4 regions of the Nonomuraea sp. NPDC059007 genome follow, and region 1 is predicted to be linked to each of the others. Evidence: riboswitches for the same ligand, from Rfam matches in the RefSeq annotation. Region 1 holds a riboswitch; each other region holds the start of a gene.
The links. A riboswitch is a leader RNA that binds a small molecule or an ion and turns the genes downstream of it on or off. The one in region 1 is predicted to bind cyclic di-AMP.
Positions count from the first base shown of each region.

Region 1 (3,286 bases):
GTTCCCCGACACCCAGCGCCCGCCCGACACCCAGCACCCGCCCGGCACGCGGCCCGCTCCGGATCGGCCGTCCGAGGTTTCGAGTGCCGGATCTGTCACTGGGGCGTCGGCCCAGGCCGCGGGGGAGGTGTTCCCTGGCGTGGACCAGGGGGATGCGAGTGTGCGGGAGCACGGGGCAACCGAGACCGTTGCCGCGGCTCCGGGAGTGGTACGGGCGGCGCGGGCCGCCGGACTGTCCCTGGGAACGGCCAAGGAGATCTTCGCCGCCGCGGAACGGGGTGATCAGGCAGCGCTGTCGGTCGTGGCGGCGGAGGGCCGGCGGATCGGCGGGCTGCTCGTGGCGGTGGCCGCCGTCCTGGACCCGGAGGTGATCGTGCTCTCCGGCGGCGTGGGACACAACCTCGACCTGCTGGGCGACGCCATCCAACGCCGAATCGGCGAACTGGGGCCGCTCCGGCCCACGATCGTGGCCAGCGCTCTGGGTGACAGTGGCGTGTTGCTGGGCGCTGTCGCCCATGCGAGGGGCCGCGCCTGGGACCTGATCTTCTCCACCCGTATGGGCTGAGATCAGCGGGGTACCGCCGGTAAGTGCGCTCGTTGCGGCGGCCGGCCATCCCCGCTGGACGACCGTGTCCGGGGGTGGGCCGCGACAGGGCCCGCGCGACAGAGACCGTGGTCTCTCCCGTGCGTGGATCCTCCCGCGCGTGAGAGAGAAGCCACGCACGGGAGGAACCACGACAGAGCCCGCCGCGACGGGCCGGCGGAATCGGCGTTGTCAGACGACGATCAGGAGACGACGCGCGTCACAGCGTCGCGGTGGGCATGACGGGTGCGGGCGCCTGGCGGAGTTTTTCGAGCCGGGTGGTGAGTTTGACGCCCGCCGGATCCGGACGCACGGCGCCCACGAAGGCGCGGCGGCGCCAGGCGCTCAGCTTTTCCTCCTTGACCACATCACCGGTACGCGGCGAATGCACCATGTGCCCAGGCCGGGAGATCATGCCCACATGCCCCAGCCCCGAGAAGAAGACCAGGTCACCGGGCTTCAGGTTCTTCCAGCTGATCTTTCTGGAGAACGCCGAGTACTGCTGGGCGGCGGTTCGGGGCAGTTCGATGCCCGCGCTTTCGTAGGCGCGGAGCATGAGGCCGGAGCAGTCGTAGCCGCGTTTGGTGGTGCCGCCCCAGACGTACGGGGTGCCGCGCTTGTCCATGGCGTAGGCCAGGGCCTTCTGCCAGCCGGGTTCGGGGGTCCGCTGCTCCTGGATCTCCTTGAGGCCCTGGCTGGTCAGCGTGACGTCATAGGGGTCGACGGTGTTGACGGGAGAAGCGGGAGAAGCGGGGGATGCGGTGGCGGGGGATGCGAGGGTGGCCGCGGTGACACCGGTGACGGTGAAGAGCACAGCGGTCGCGATGATGCGAGACAGGGGAATGTCCTTCCACACGGCCTACCGGGTTAGCTGTCGGGCTCGGGCCTGGAAGTCGCCCTACGACGTGGTAAACGCCGATTCGCCCCAATGGGGGAGGTGGGTCCCCGGCTCCGCACTACGGTGCGCGGATTAGGCTGGTGGGACTCTAACGAAACAGTCAAAAGCGTGCAAATCGGGCAAAATGCAGTGTCCGAGAAATGAGATGGGTTGCTCGGCAGGCGAGACGAACCGGTAAGGTACCGCCCATGGAGTCGCGTAGCATTCGCCTGGCCGTCATCCCCGGAGACGGCATCGGTACCGAGGTCGTGACCGAGGGCCTCAAGGTTCTCGGGGCGGTCGGTCCCAAGTTCGACATCACCGAGTACGACCTCGGCGCGGACCGCTACGCCAGGACCGGCGAGGTCCTGCCCGACTCCGTGCTGCAGGAGCTGCGCGGCTACGACGCGATCCTGCTCGGCGCCGTCGGCGACCCTCGCAAGGTTCCGCCCGGCCTGCTGGAGCGCGACCTGCTCCTGCGCATCCGCTTCGACTTCGACCACTATGTCAACCTGCGCCCGGTCAAGCTGCTGCCCGGCGTCGCGACGCCGCTGGCCGACACACCGGCCGAGAACATCGACATCGTCGTCGTCCGTGAGGGCACCGAGTCGCTCTACGCCGGCACCGGCGGGGCCATGCGCAAGGGCACGCCGTACGAGGTGGCCACGCAGGAGTCCATCAACACCGCCTACGGCGTCGAACGCGTCGTCCGCTACGCCTTCGCCAAGGCGCAGAGCCGCCCGCGCAGGAAGCTCACGCTGGTCCACAAGACCAACGTGCTCACCTTCGCCGGTGACCTGTGGCAGCGCACCTTCGACCGCGTGGCCGGGGAGTACCCCGAGGTCACCACCGACTACGTGCACATCGACGCGGCCACGATGTTCTTCGTCAACCAGCCCGAGCGCTTCGACGTGATCGTCACCGACAACCTGTTCGGCGACATCATCACCGACCTCGGCGCCGCGGTGGCCGGTGGCATCGGCCTCGCGGCCAGCGGCAACATCAACCCCGAAGGCGCCGCGCCGAGCATGTTCGAGCCGGTCCACGGCAGCGCGCCCGACATCGCCGGGCAGAGCAAGGCCGACCCGACCGCCACCATCCTCTCGGTCGCCATGCTCCTGGACCACCTCGGGCTGACCGCCGAGGCCGCCCGCGTCGAGCAGGCCGTCGCCGACGACATCGTCGAGCGCCTCTCGCACACCGCCGCCCGCACCACCAGGGACATCGGCGACGACATCGCCGCCCGAGTATCCGGCGGCGCCTGACGCCGCAGGCCACCGGCCCACGAGCGGCCCGCCGTACCGCGGAACGTGAGATCCCCCACCGTCGGGGCCTCACCACAAGTCTGCGGAGGTACGGCGGGCAGCGCGCGAACCCGCAGCTCGTGAACACCCGGTACCGACCTGACAAGCGGCCCAGGCGCCCCCAGCGCACTCGCGGCCGCCTGACCACCCACGCCCGGTGGCTCGCGAGAGCCTCCGGGCGTTTTCGTTGCGCCCTAACGGTCGTCCTTTTAGATGCAGTAAGTTCCCTCTACCCGATCCGGCGCAGAATGGATGCAGGGTAGTCCTCAGAGAAAGAGAAGGATCTCCGTCATGACCACCTCTCAGAAGCTCAGCTTCGACGTGCAGCTATCCGACCACGCTCGCACCGCGGCAGAGCGCGAGGCGGTACTGGCGAGCCCCGGGTTCGGGAAGGCCTTCACCGACCACATGGTCTCGATCGACTACACCGAGGGCACCGGCTGGCACGACGCCCGCCTCACGCCGTACGGACCGCTCACGCTCGACCCCGCGACCTCCGTCTTCCACTACGCGCAGGAACTC
Region 1 covers NZ_JBHYJD010000001.1:551,253-554,538, reverse strand. Annotated here, with positions in the region: gene ACFWY5_RS02455 (ROK family protein) at 1-565, shown strand, start outside; gene ACFWY5_RS02450 (C40 family peptidase) at 804-1,397, opposite strand; cyclic di-AMP (ydaO/yuaA leader) riboswitch at 1,425-1,570, opposite strand; gene ACFWY5_RS02445 (3-isopropylmalate dehydrogenase) at 1,670-2,725, shown strand; gene ACFWY5_RS02440 (branched-chain amino acid aminotransferase) at 3,056-3,286, shown strand, end outside.

Region 2 (3,286 bases), 320 kb from region 1:
GCCGCGCGGTCGGGCGGCGGGGCCGACATCAGGGTCGCGCTCGCCTCCGGCGTGGGCGGCGCGACCTGCGGTCCGGGCGTGGACATGATCGAGGTCAGCGTGCGTACCCGCCCGGGATGGTCGATCGCGAGCTGCTGGGCGACCATGCCGCCCATCGACGCGCCGACGACGTGCGCGGCGGGCCAGCCGAGCGCGTCGATCAGCCCGGCCGCGTCCCGCGCCATGTCCGCCAGCAGGTACGGCGAAGCGGGCGATCCGAATTCCGGAACGCCCGCCTCGTGAAGATGCGTGGATTCACCGGCGTCACGGTTGTCGAACCGGACGACATGGTGACCTTGCTCGACGAGGAGCTCACAGAACTCCTCGTCCCAGTGGATGAGCTGGGCGCCGAGCCCCATGATGAGCAGCAGTGGCCGTGCTTGTGGCGAGCCGAAGCTGTCGTAGACGATCTCGATGCCGTTGACGGCCGCGCGCTGGGTCATGGGAAACAGAATCACATTCTGTTCCCCATGAGTAAAGAGGTCAGCGGTCGAACGCCTTGCGGATGCGGCCGCGGGCCAGGAACATGCCGCCGCTCAGGAGTGCCAGGGCGCTGATGAGGGCGAGGCCGCCCACACCGTTCGACTCGGTCTCGCGGGTGGTGACCGCCGCGGCCAGCTCGGCCTGCGGCGCCTTCTCCCGCTCGGAGGCCTGTGCGGAGGTCTGCTCGGGGGCCTTCTCAGGAGCCTGCTCGGGAGCCTTCTTGGCGACCTGCGCGGGAGCGGCCGGGGTCTCGGGCCTCTCGTCCTTCTTCTCGGTCTTCTCCTCCGCGGTCACGACCGGGGGCGTGGCCGGCTTGGCGTCCTTGCGGGACCAGGCGCCGGTGGAGAAGGCGACGGGGTGGTTCTTCTTGCCCACGCCGGGGCCCCACTTGGTGATGACGTACTCGATCTTGATGTGGCCCTGGCCGCCGACGCCATCGACGGTCAGCGAGCTGGAGTTGAACTTGCCGCCGGTCAGCGAGGCGAAGGTCTTGGCGTCGAGGTCGAGCATGATGCCCCTGTTCGAGGGGACCCCGGGGCCGCGGTCGCCGACGAAGAACGGCTCCTTCTTGCCCTTGTAGATGACGTAGCCCTCGGTCAGGAGGGGCCAGCTCGGGCTGGCGGCCAGGCCCTTCTGCATGGGCTTGCCGGAGGCGGGAAGACCGGTGTCGCCGTTGCGGCCGGAGGCGTCGTCCCAGTAGTAGGAGGCGGTGGTGGAGCCCTTGAGAAGGGGCTTCTTCTCGGAGAAGTCATCCGCGTGTGCGGTTGCGCCGGTGCTGAGGGTGACCGCGCCGATGACGGCGACGGAGGCGAGCATGGTGAAAGAACGCATGCCAAAGCGGGAAGACATGAAGAAGAGAAGTCCTTTGTGCGGGGACAGGGGAAATGCGCTCGTCAAAGGGGCGTAGCCGGGCACAAAGCCGAACGGACGCTACGCGAAAGCGCGGGGGGAAAGCCTGGGGAAGGGGCCGCTCAGTAGGCGGCGGGTGAAACTACGCGGAATGGGGGTTCATCGCGGTGGTGCATGAAAAGATCAGTCCTCTCCATCGCGCCTACCGGGTTAGCTGACGGGTTCGGGCGTGGAGATGCCCTACCGACGCGTACGTCGGATTCACCCCAAGGAACATTGGTTCCCCGGTTCCCGTGGGTACGGGATTCGGCGCCAGCCGGCCGCCTCTTCCTGGTGAAGGGTCGGGTCGCCAACTGGTAACGCTTAGGACTGTAAGTGCCAAAGACGGCAAAAGCAAAACAATCGCCATGAAACGGGCGAAGATCTACCTAAGAAGGTCAAGAAAAAGGGGGGTACGGCCAAGCCGTACCCCCTCAGAACGCCGGCTCAGCCGCCGCTCTTGCGCCGGAACGAACGCTTGCTGGCAGCAGGGCCGTGTGCGCCGTGGATCTTTGACTGATCCGTGCCCCTGCCACCCGCACCCGAGTCGGAGTGCTGATTGCGCTTACGCTCCAGGGCCTCCCGGAACTTGCGCTTCATCTCGTCCTCGGGAGTTTCGCTGACTTCCGGCTCCGGTGTTTCCGCCATGAGGACCTCCTGGTGTTGGGGACCACAACAGCTTCGCACGACGGCCGACCTGACGCGAAACCGGGCACCGCGTCAGCCCAGCCTGGCCAGCTCCTCCGCGGTGAGCTCCAGGTCGGCGGCGGCCAGCGAGTCGAGGATCGTCGCCGGGCGGCTGGAGCCGGGGATCGGGATCATCACCGGGCTCCTGGCCAGCTCCCACGCCAGGCAGACCCGCTGCGGCGAGACCCCGCGCTCGGCCGCGACCTCCCCGAAGGCGGCGTGGCGGCGGCCGAGGCGGCCGACGTGGTTCATGCCCCCCAGCGGCTCCCACGGCAGGAACGCCACGCCGATCTCCTCGCAGACGTCCACCTCCGGCTCACTGCCCCGGAAGCTCGGCGAGTACTGGTTCTGCACGCTCACCAGCCGCCCGCCGAGGATCTCGTTGGCCTGCCTGATCTGGACCGGGTTGGCGTTGGAGATCCCGGCCATCCGGATCTTCCCGGCGTCGAGCAGGTCCACGAGCGTGCCGATCGACTCCTCGTACGGCACCGCCGGGTCCGGCCGGTGATGCTGGTAAAGCCCGATCGACTCGACGCCCAGCGCCTTGAGCGAGCGGTCGCAGGCCTGCTTCAGGTATTCAGGCCGGCCGTCCACGTCCCAGCGTCCGCGCGGCCGGGTGTGCCCGCCCTTGGTGGCCACCAGCACCGCGTCCTTGTCGCCGCCCCAGCTCGCCAGCGCCTTGGCCACGATGCGCTCGTTGTGCCCGACCTCGGCCTCCGTCGGCGTGTAGGCGTCGGCGGTGTCGATCAGCGTGATCCCGGCGTCCAGGGCCGCGTGGATGGTCCTGATCGACTGCTCCTCGTCGGGCATGTGGCCCTCCACCGACATCGGCATCGCGCCGAGCCCGATGGCGCTCACACTCGTCTGACCGATCAGTCGTGTCTGCATGCGTCCATGGTCATACATTCCGGCCGCTGAGTCGCCGTGGTCACCGTGAACAGGCCGACCTTCTCCCGCCTGCTGACGACGTCGGCGTACCCGGCCTCGACGGCCCAGGTGTGCAGCTGCTCGGCCGAGCGGCACTTCATCACCCACAGCCGCCCGTCGCGGTTGGGCAGCACGTTGGCGATGAACTCCAGCTGCGGGTGGCGGGTCTGCGTGGTGAAGATCAGTACGCCGTCGTGGGCGAGCAGGTCGCGCAGCCTGGCCAGGGACTTCCTGATCGTCTCGTCGTCCAGGATCAGCTCGT
Region 2 covers NZ_JBHYJD010000001.1:230,334-233,619, forward strand. Annotated here, with positions in the region: gene ACFWY5_RS01110 (alpha/beta fold hydrolase) at 1-482, opposite strand, end outside; gene ACFWY5_RS01115 (hypothetical protein) at 523-1,353, opposite strand; cyclic di-AMP (ydaO/yuaA leader) riboswitch at 1,556-1,693, opposite strand; gene ACFWY5_RS01120 (DUF5302 domain-containing protein) at 1,858-2,058, opposite strand; gene ACFWY5_RS01125 (aldo/keto reductase) at 2,131-2,985, opposite strand; gene ACFWY5_RS01130 (class I SAM-dependent methyltransferase family protein) at 2,970-3,286, opposite strand, start outside.
Region 2: another riboswitch for cyclic di-AMP. It lies ahead of ACFWY5_RS01115 (hypothetical protein); the one in region 1 lies ahead of ACFWY5_RS02450 (C40 family peptidase).

Region 3 (3,286 bases), on a different contig from region 1:
GAACACCGTCGGCATCAGCACGATCGCCGACCTGGCAGAGGCCGACGTCGTCATCAGCGACCAGGGTCTGCCCGCCGAGGCGCGCGCCGAGCTGGCCGAGCGCGTCGGGGAACTGATCATCGCGGAGGGCACGCAGTGAAGCGCACCATCACCCACCTGGCCGACGGGCGAGAGCTGATCTACTTCGACCGGCGCGACGACGCCGACCGCGGTGCGGTGGACCGGCGTCCGCTCGACCCCCGGCCACTCGCCTCGGAACTTCGCTACGACCCGCTGACCGAGGAGTGGATCGCGATCGCGGGGCACCGGCAGACGCGGACGTTCCTGCCGCCCGCCGACGAGTGCCCGCTGTGCCCGTCGTCCGACACGCGGGCCTCGGAGATCCCGGCGCACGACTATGACGTGGTGGTGTTCGAGAACCGCTTCCCATCTTTCAGCGGAAATTTTGGGACTTATCACGATGTGGGCGGCTTGAGTGAGGTGCGGCCGGGTGCGGGGCGGTGTGAGGTGGTGTGCTTCACCTCCGAGCACTCCTCGTCGTTCTCACGGCTGAGCGACGCGCAGGTCGAGCTGGTCATGGAGGCGTGGGCGGACCGCACCGCCGAGTTGTCCGCGATCGAGGGCGTGGAGCAGGTCTTCGTCTTCGAGAACCGGGGCGAGGAGATCGGGATCACGCTGCCCCACCCGCACGGGCAGATCTACGCCTACCCGTACGTGACGCCGCGGACCAAGCTTCAGCTCGCGGCGGCGCAGCGGCGGCCGGGGCTGTTCGCGGACGTGCTGGCCGCCGAACGGGCCGGGGAGCGGGTCGTGGCGGCCAACGAGTTGTGGACCGCCTTCGTCCCGGCCGCGGCGCGCTGGCCGTACGAGGTGCATGTCTACCCGCATCGTCAGGTGCCGGACCTCGCGGCGCTGACCGAGGCGGAGCGGGCGGCCTTCGCGCCGCTCTACACCTCGGTGCTGCGGGCGCTGGACGGAATCTTCGGGGTGGCCATGCCGTACATCTCGGCGTGGCACCAGGCGCCGGTGCGGTACCTGCGTGAGCTGGGACATCTGCACCTGGAGCTGTTCTCGATCAGGCGCGCGCCCGGCAAGCTCAAGTACCTGGCGGGGTCGGAGTCGGCGATGGGGGCCTTCGTCAACGACGTGCTGCCCGAGGAGGCCGCACGCCTGCTTCGATCACAGGTAGATCACTAATTGGTTTCCACTTGAAGTCGCATTGCCCGCCATTTACTACTAATATCCCTCACGCACCGGTTGTCACAGCCGTTGCCGCCTAATCCCGGGCGTGTTGCCCGGGAGCCGGGGACCCAGCCTCACCTGGGGTGAATCCACTTCGGTGGTAGGGCATCTCCCAGCCCGAACCCGTCAGCTAACCCGGCCGGCAGATGGAGAGGAATCCCCCACGTGGCGGTTGCGTCCCCCGCGACTTTGGCCATCGGTCTCATCACCGCCGCAGCTGTGGCGTTCACCCCGGCGAGCGCGCACGCCGCGCCCAAGCCGGGCGAGAAGCAGCTGCGGGCCGAGCTGAAGAAGCTCAACACCCAGGTCGACAAGCTCATCGAGAGTTACAACGGCAAGCGCGTGGCACTCGCCAAGGCGAAGGAGGCGGAGAAGTCCGCCCAGGCGCGCCTGGCCACCGCCGAGACGGCGCTGGTCGAGGCCGAGCGGCGGGTGGCCGAGATCGCCCAGCTGCGCTACCAGGGCAGCGGCGGCACGCTGCCCGGCTTCCTGTACACGCCTGACGCGCCGGGCGCGGCCGTACTGGAGCAGCTCACCGACGAGGAGCAGGCGGTCATCGCGGGCGTCGCCGCCGCCCGCGACGAGAAGAAGAAGGCCGCGGACGCGGCCGCCGCGCTCACCACCCAGATCGCCGGACAGGCGGACGAGGTGGCCAAGGAGCGCGACGAGGCCGAAGGCGTCATCAAGGACATCAAGGACAAGCTCCAGGACCTCATGCCGTACGGCACCGGCAAGCGCAACGACGGATCCTGGGCCCCCGAGCTGCCCTCCGGCTCCGACAACATCACCTCACGGATGCGGATCATCCGCGACGAGATCAAAAAGACCTTCAACCTGCCCTTCGAGGTCGGCTGCTACCGCTCGGGCGGCGGCGGCGAGCACCCGCTCGGCCGGGCCTGCGACTTCATGATGAGCACCGGCGGCTCCATGCCCACCGCCGCCAACCAGGCGCTCGGCGACCAGATCGCGGCCTGGGCGATCAAGAACAAGAACCGCTTCGGCGTGAAGTACGTGATCTGGAAGCAGCGCATCAACATGGGGTCGGGATGGCGGGCGATGAGCGACCGCGGCAGCATCACCGAGAACCACTTCGACCACCCGCACATCTCCATGCAGTGAGCGCGCCCCAGTAGTGTGACCCCTCGGATGTGATCACCGGGCAAGGAGGGGCACCGTGGCGCTGCAGCCACCACCGGGGCTGGCCATGCTGCTCAACATCGTCGTCTCGTGGCCGCTCGTCGACGAGGACCGGCTGCACGCGGCCGGTACCCAGTGGATCTCCTTCGCGATGACGGCGGTGCGCGTCTCCTCGGCCGCGGCCACGCACGCCGCCCAGACCACCGCGCGCAACGAGGGCGAAGGCGTGCGGGCGTTCGACGGCGAGTGGCGCGACACCTCCGCCCGCACCGGCGACGCGGTCACCGCCGCGCTGCTCATCGGCGGCGCGTTACAGATCTCCGCGATGATCGTGCTGGCCATGAAGGTGGCGCTGATCGTCCTGCTCATGCGGCTCGCCCTGCACCTGGCGCGGCTGGTCGCCGCCTCGGGCCCCACCGCCGGCGCCTCGCTCGCCGCCGTGGGTCCCGTCGTGGGCGGCGCCAGGACGGCCGCGCGGGAGATCATCCGCCGGATGGTCGAACTGCTGGAACGCAGCGCGCTGCGCCTGTTCGGACGCGCGTCCGCGCTGCTGCGCAAGCCGGCCTCCAAGACGGGGTCCGGCGCGATCCCGCCCGGCAAGCGGCCGCCGACGCCCGTGCGCGGCCCCGGCAACCACCTTGAGTCGGCGGCCGACAAGAGCGTGGACGTCTCGTCCATCACGCCGTACCCGATCTGGCGGCGGGACCGCCCGCCGGTCTACCGCGCCGAGGACAGGTCTCCCGACGAGATCTTCGAGCGGGGACTGCTGCCGCGCGACCCGTCGATGACGAACCTGTCCGACCACGTGCTCAAGTCCCGGCCGTCCGCCTTCGTCGGGACCAGCACGCGGATGGACATCGACAACGCCGTCCCGCGCCGCTTCGTCTACGAGGTCGACGCCCCGGGC
Region 3 covers NZ_JBHYJD010000084.1:17,730-21,015, reverse strand. Annotated here, with positions in the region: gene ACFWY5_RS55630 (DeoR/GlpR family DNA-binding transcription regulator) at 1-139, shown strand, start outside; gene galT (galactose-1-phosphate uridylyltransferase) at 136-1,197, shown strand; cyclic di-AMP (ydaO/yuaA leader) riboswitch at 1,264-1,401, shown strand; gene ACFWY5_RS55620 (coiled-coil domain-containing protein) at 1,408-2,361, shown strand; gene ACFWY5_RS55615 (hypothetical protein) at 2,417-3,286, shown strand, end outside.
Region 3: another riboswitch for cyclic di-AMP. It lies ahead of ACFWY5_RS55620 (coiled-coil domain-containing protein); the one in region 1 lies ahead of ACFWY5_RS02450 (C40 family peptidase).

Region 4 (3,286 bases), on a different contig from region 1:
TGTCGCGCCCGTAGTGGATCGCGGTGATCGCCTTGGCCGCGACCGTGCTGACGTGGACGCCCCGGTAGGCGTAGTCGATCTGCTTGGGCCGGTTGCCGAGCGCCCACCTGCCGTCGAGTTCGGGGTGGCCTAACGGGCTCGCGCCTTGATGTCCGGTGTCCGTGGCGGCCGAGGCGTAGCCGCGTCTCAGTCCCTCGTCGAACGGAACGATGTGCCCGGCGAGCCCGCCCACACCCTGGAAGTAGAAGTCCGAGTTCCACGCGGTCGGCAGGCCCAAGCGGAAGTTCACCTGGTTGCTGGGCACCGTCGCGTCACCTGGCGTGGTGACATAGGCGTCGACCAGGCAGTGCTCCGGTACCGATGTCGTCGCGGTCACCGTCCTGGCTCGCGTGATCGTCGTGTCGGTCACGGTCGCGTTCGTCAGGGCCGCGCATCGGTCGGCGTCCGCCCGTACGGGATCGCTGACCGCGACGAGCGCGGCGGCCAGCGGCAGGCACGACATGATGCTCACTTGGGTTCGGCTGGGTCGGCGCATTCCGCCTCCACACACAGAGGGTACTATCTTCGAGTACCTGGTACCCTAGACAGTACCCTGAAAGTGCAGGCATGACCGGATATCCTCGACCGCCCGTCGCCCTCTCGCTCGGGCGTTCCTTCACCAGCCGGCAGGAGAACGTGCTCGCCGAGCTGGAGGAGATCTTCCTTCGGGAGGGCTTTCGCCGGCTGACGATTCAGGAGCTCGCCGCCCGGCTGCACTGCTCGCGGCGTACCCTCTACGAGCTGGCGCCCAGCAAGGACGAACTCGTCGCGCTCGTCGTCGACCGGCTTCTGCAGCGCGTCGGCCGGCAGGCGATGGCCCAGGCGAGGGCGATGGACGAGCCGCTCGGGCGAGTTCACGCCTACATGTCCGCGGCGAGCACGGCGCTGACCCGCGCGGCTCGGGCGTTCTCGGTCGATGTCGCCGGGCAGCCGGGAATCCGCCGGCTGTTCGAGGAGCACTACCGGTTCGCCACGTCCATCGCCGCCGCGCTCATCCAGGAGGGCATAGACAGCGGTGCGTTCCGCGAAACGGACGCGCGCCTCGTGGCGGAGGTGATCTACGCCGCCCTGGACCGGCTGCAGGATCCCGAGGTGCTCGAGCATCTCGGCCGGACGAACGCGGAGGCGTTCCAGGAGCTGTTCGACCTGATCGTGCTTGGTCTGTCCCGCCCGTCGTGAGTCCTCCAACAGCAGCCGGAAATGTACTGTTTGCACGATATGTGCTTTTTGGTAGGGTCTCGGGCATTGCGTGACGGGCCCTAGACGGGTTCGTTGCCGTTTCATTGCCCGGACCGTGCGTCTCCTGGGGAACCCGCAGGACGACGTCCGGCCGCCGAATCCGTTTCCACGGAGCCGGGGACCCAATCTTCATCGGGGTGAATCGGACGCTCGCTCAGCCGCGACCGTAGGGCACTTCCCAGCCCGAACCCGTCAGCTAACCCGGTAGGCGGCATGGAAGCAAGGAGCAAAGTCCTTCATGCCCACCGATCTCAAGAACCGGCTGAACCGCGCGCTGCTCGGCCTCGCCGCCACCGCCGTTGCCATGACCGCCTGCGCCACCGCCGCGCAGGCCATCCCTCCGGTCGGGCCCGACGACTCGCCGGAGTCCCGCTCCCACGTTCAAGACGTCGCGGCGCACGCCCCCACGGTGCTCGGCCGTGCGGCTCACGTGATCGACACCAAGACCGGCAAGGTCTACTTCAGCAAGAAGGCCGATCTTCGGATGCCCGTGGCCAGCCTCACCAAGGTGATGACCGCCTACACCGTGCTGAAGGAGGCCAAGCCGGGTGACGTCGTCAAGGTCACCTCTGGGGATGTTCGCTACGCCTCGAAGGGCGGTGCCTCGGTGGCCGGCCTGCGCGCCGGAGACCGGCTGACCGTGGAGAACCTGCTGTACGCCCTGATGCTGCCTTCCGGCGCGGACGCCGCCCACACGCTCGCCCGCGTGTACGGTCCGGGCGTCGACGCGTTCACCGCGAAGATGAACCTCACTGCTCGCGAGCTCGGTATGCGGGACACGCGCTACGTCAACGCCGACGGGATGCCCACCAACGGAGGCGGCTACTCCACCGCACGCGACCAGGCGCGGCTGGCCCAGGCCGCGCTGGGCGTCCAGGCGCTCAAGAAGGTCGCCTCCAGCCGGTATCGCTCGGTGGCCGCGACGGCGGAGCACCGCGCCTACTCCTGGCGGAACACGAATCGGCTTCTCGGCAAGCCGGGCGCCGTCGGTCTGAAGACCGGCTACACCCGGGCCGCCGGGTACACGCTCTCCTTCGCCGCGGACCGTGAAGGCCGGCAACTGGCCGGCGTCATTCTCGGGGAGACCAGCTCCACCCGCCGCTTCCAGACCGCTCAGAGGCTGCTCGACTGGGCGGTCGGCGGACAACCCTGACCAGGCCCGTCAACACGGTCGGCTCCGACGGCATTGCCGTACACGCCGCGCTGAGCGTCGCCGCCGACGGGCCCTCGTGAACTTCCGGAGCTCGCGCCCCGGCACGGACCCCAGCGATGAGTTACTATACCTTCTGGATGGTATAGTTTCCTCATTCGAGGCGAGCTGCCTTCCCGCCGGGTGTGCCACGCAGAATGGCGAAGGGACGTTCATGTTCACCAACCCGATTCCCCCAGTCCCATGAGAGACATGGGTGCTCAGAGCACGCGCACGGCGACTCGGGCATGTCCCCATAACTGTGCCTTCTGGACGGTAGAGTTACGGGGTGCGACCAAGCCAGCGGAACCAGATCCTGAACGCCGCGATCCGCGTGGCGGAACGCGACGGCATCACCGGCCTGACGCTGGAGTCGGCGGCCGAGGAGGCGGGCGTCACCAAGGGCGGGCTGATGTACCACTTCCGGACGCGGCACGAGCTACTGCTGGCGATCCAGAAGCAACTGACCGACGCCTGGGAGACGTGGCTCGCCACCGAGCTGGGCAAACCGCCGGCGGAGGCGTCGGTGCGAGAGGTCGTGGCGGCCTATGTGCGGGTGGGCGCGGACAGCCAGTCGGGCAAGGCGGACCTGGCGTTCATGCTCGAGTCGGCCTCCGTTCCCGACCTCGCCACGGTGTGGAACGAGCTCATCCGCCGCTGGGCCCCGCTGCCCACCTCGGCCGAACCCCACGACATCGACCTGCTCCTGGCTCGGCTGGCCGTCGACGGGCTGTGGCTGCAACAGGCCATGAGCGGCACCCCTTTGCCCACACCGGTCGCGAAAGCCCTGCGGAACCGGCTGAACGCACTGGTCGAACC
Region 4 covers NZ_JBHYJD010000014.1:58,885-62,170, reverse strand. Annotated here, with positions in the region: gene ACFWY5_RS24010 (tannase/feruloyl esterase family alpha/beta hydrolase) at 1-502, opposite strand, end outside; gene ACFWY5_RS24005 (TetR/AcrR family transcriptional regulator) at 607-1,218, shown strand; cyclic di-AMP (ydaO/yuaA leader) riboswitch at 1,361-1,504, shown strand; gene ACFWY5_RS24000 (D-alanyl-D-alanine carboxypeptidase family protein) at 1,517-2,431, shown strand; gene ACFWY5_RS23995 (TetR/AcrR family transcriptional regulator) at 2,757-3,286, shown strand, end outside.
Region 4: another riboswitch for cyclic di-AMP. It lies ahead of ACFWY5_RS24000 (D-alanyl-D-alanine carboxypeptidase family protein); the one in region 1 lies ahead of ACFWY5_RS02450 (C40 family peptidase).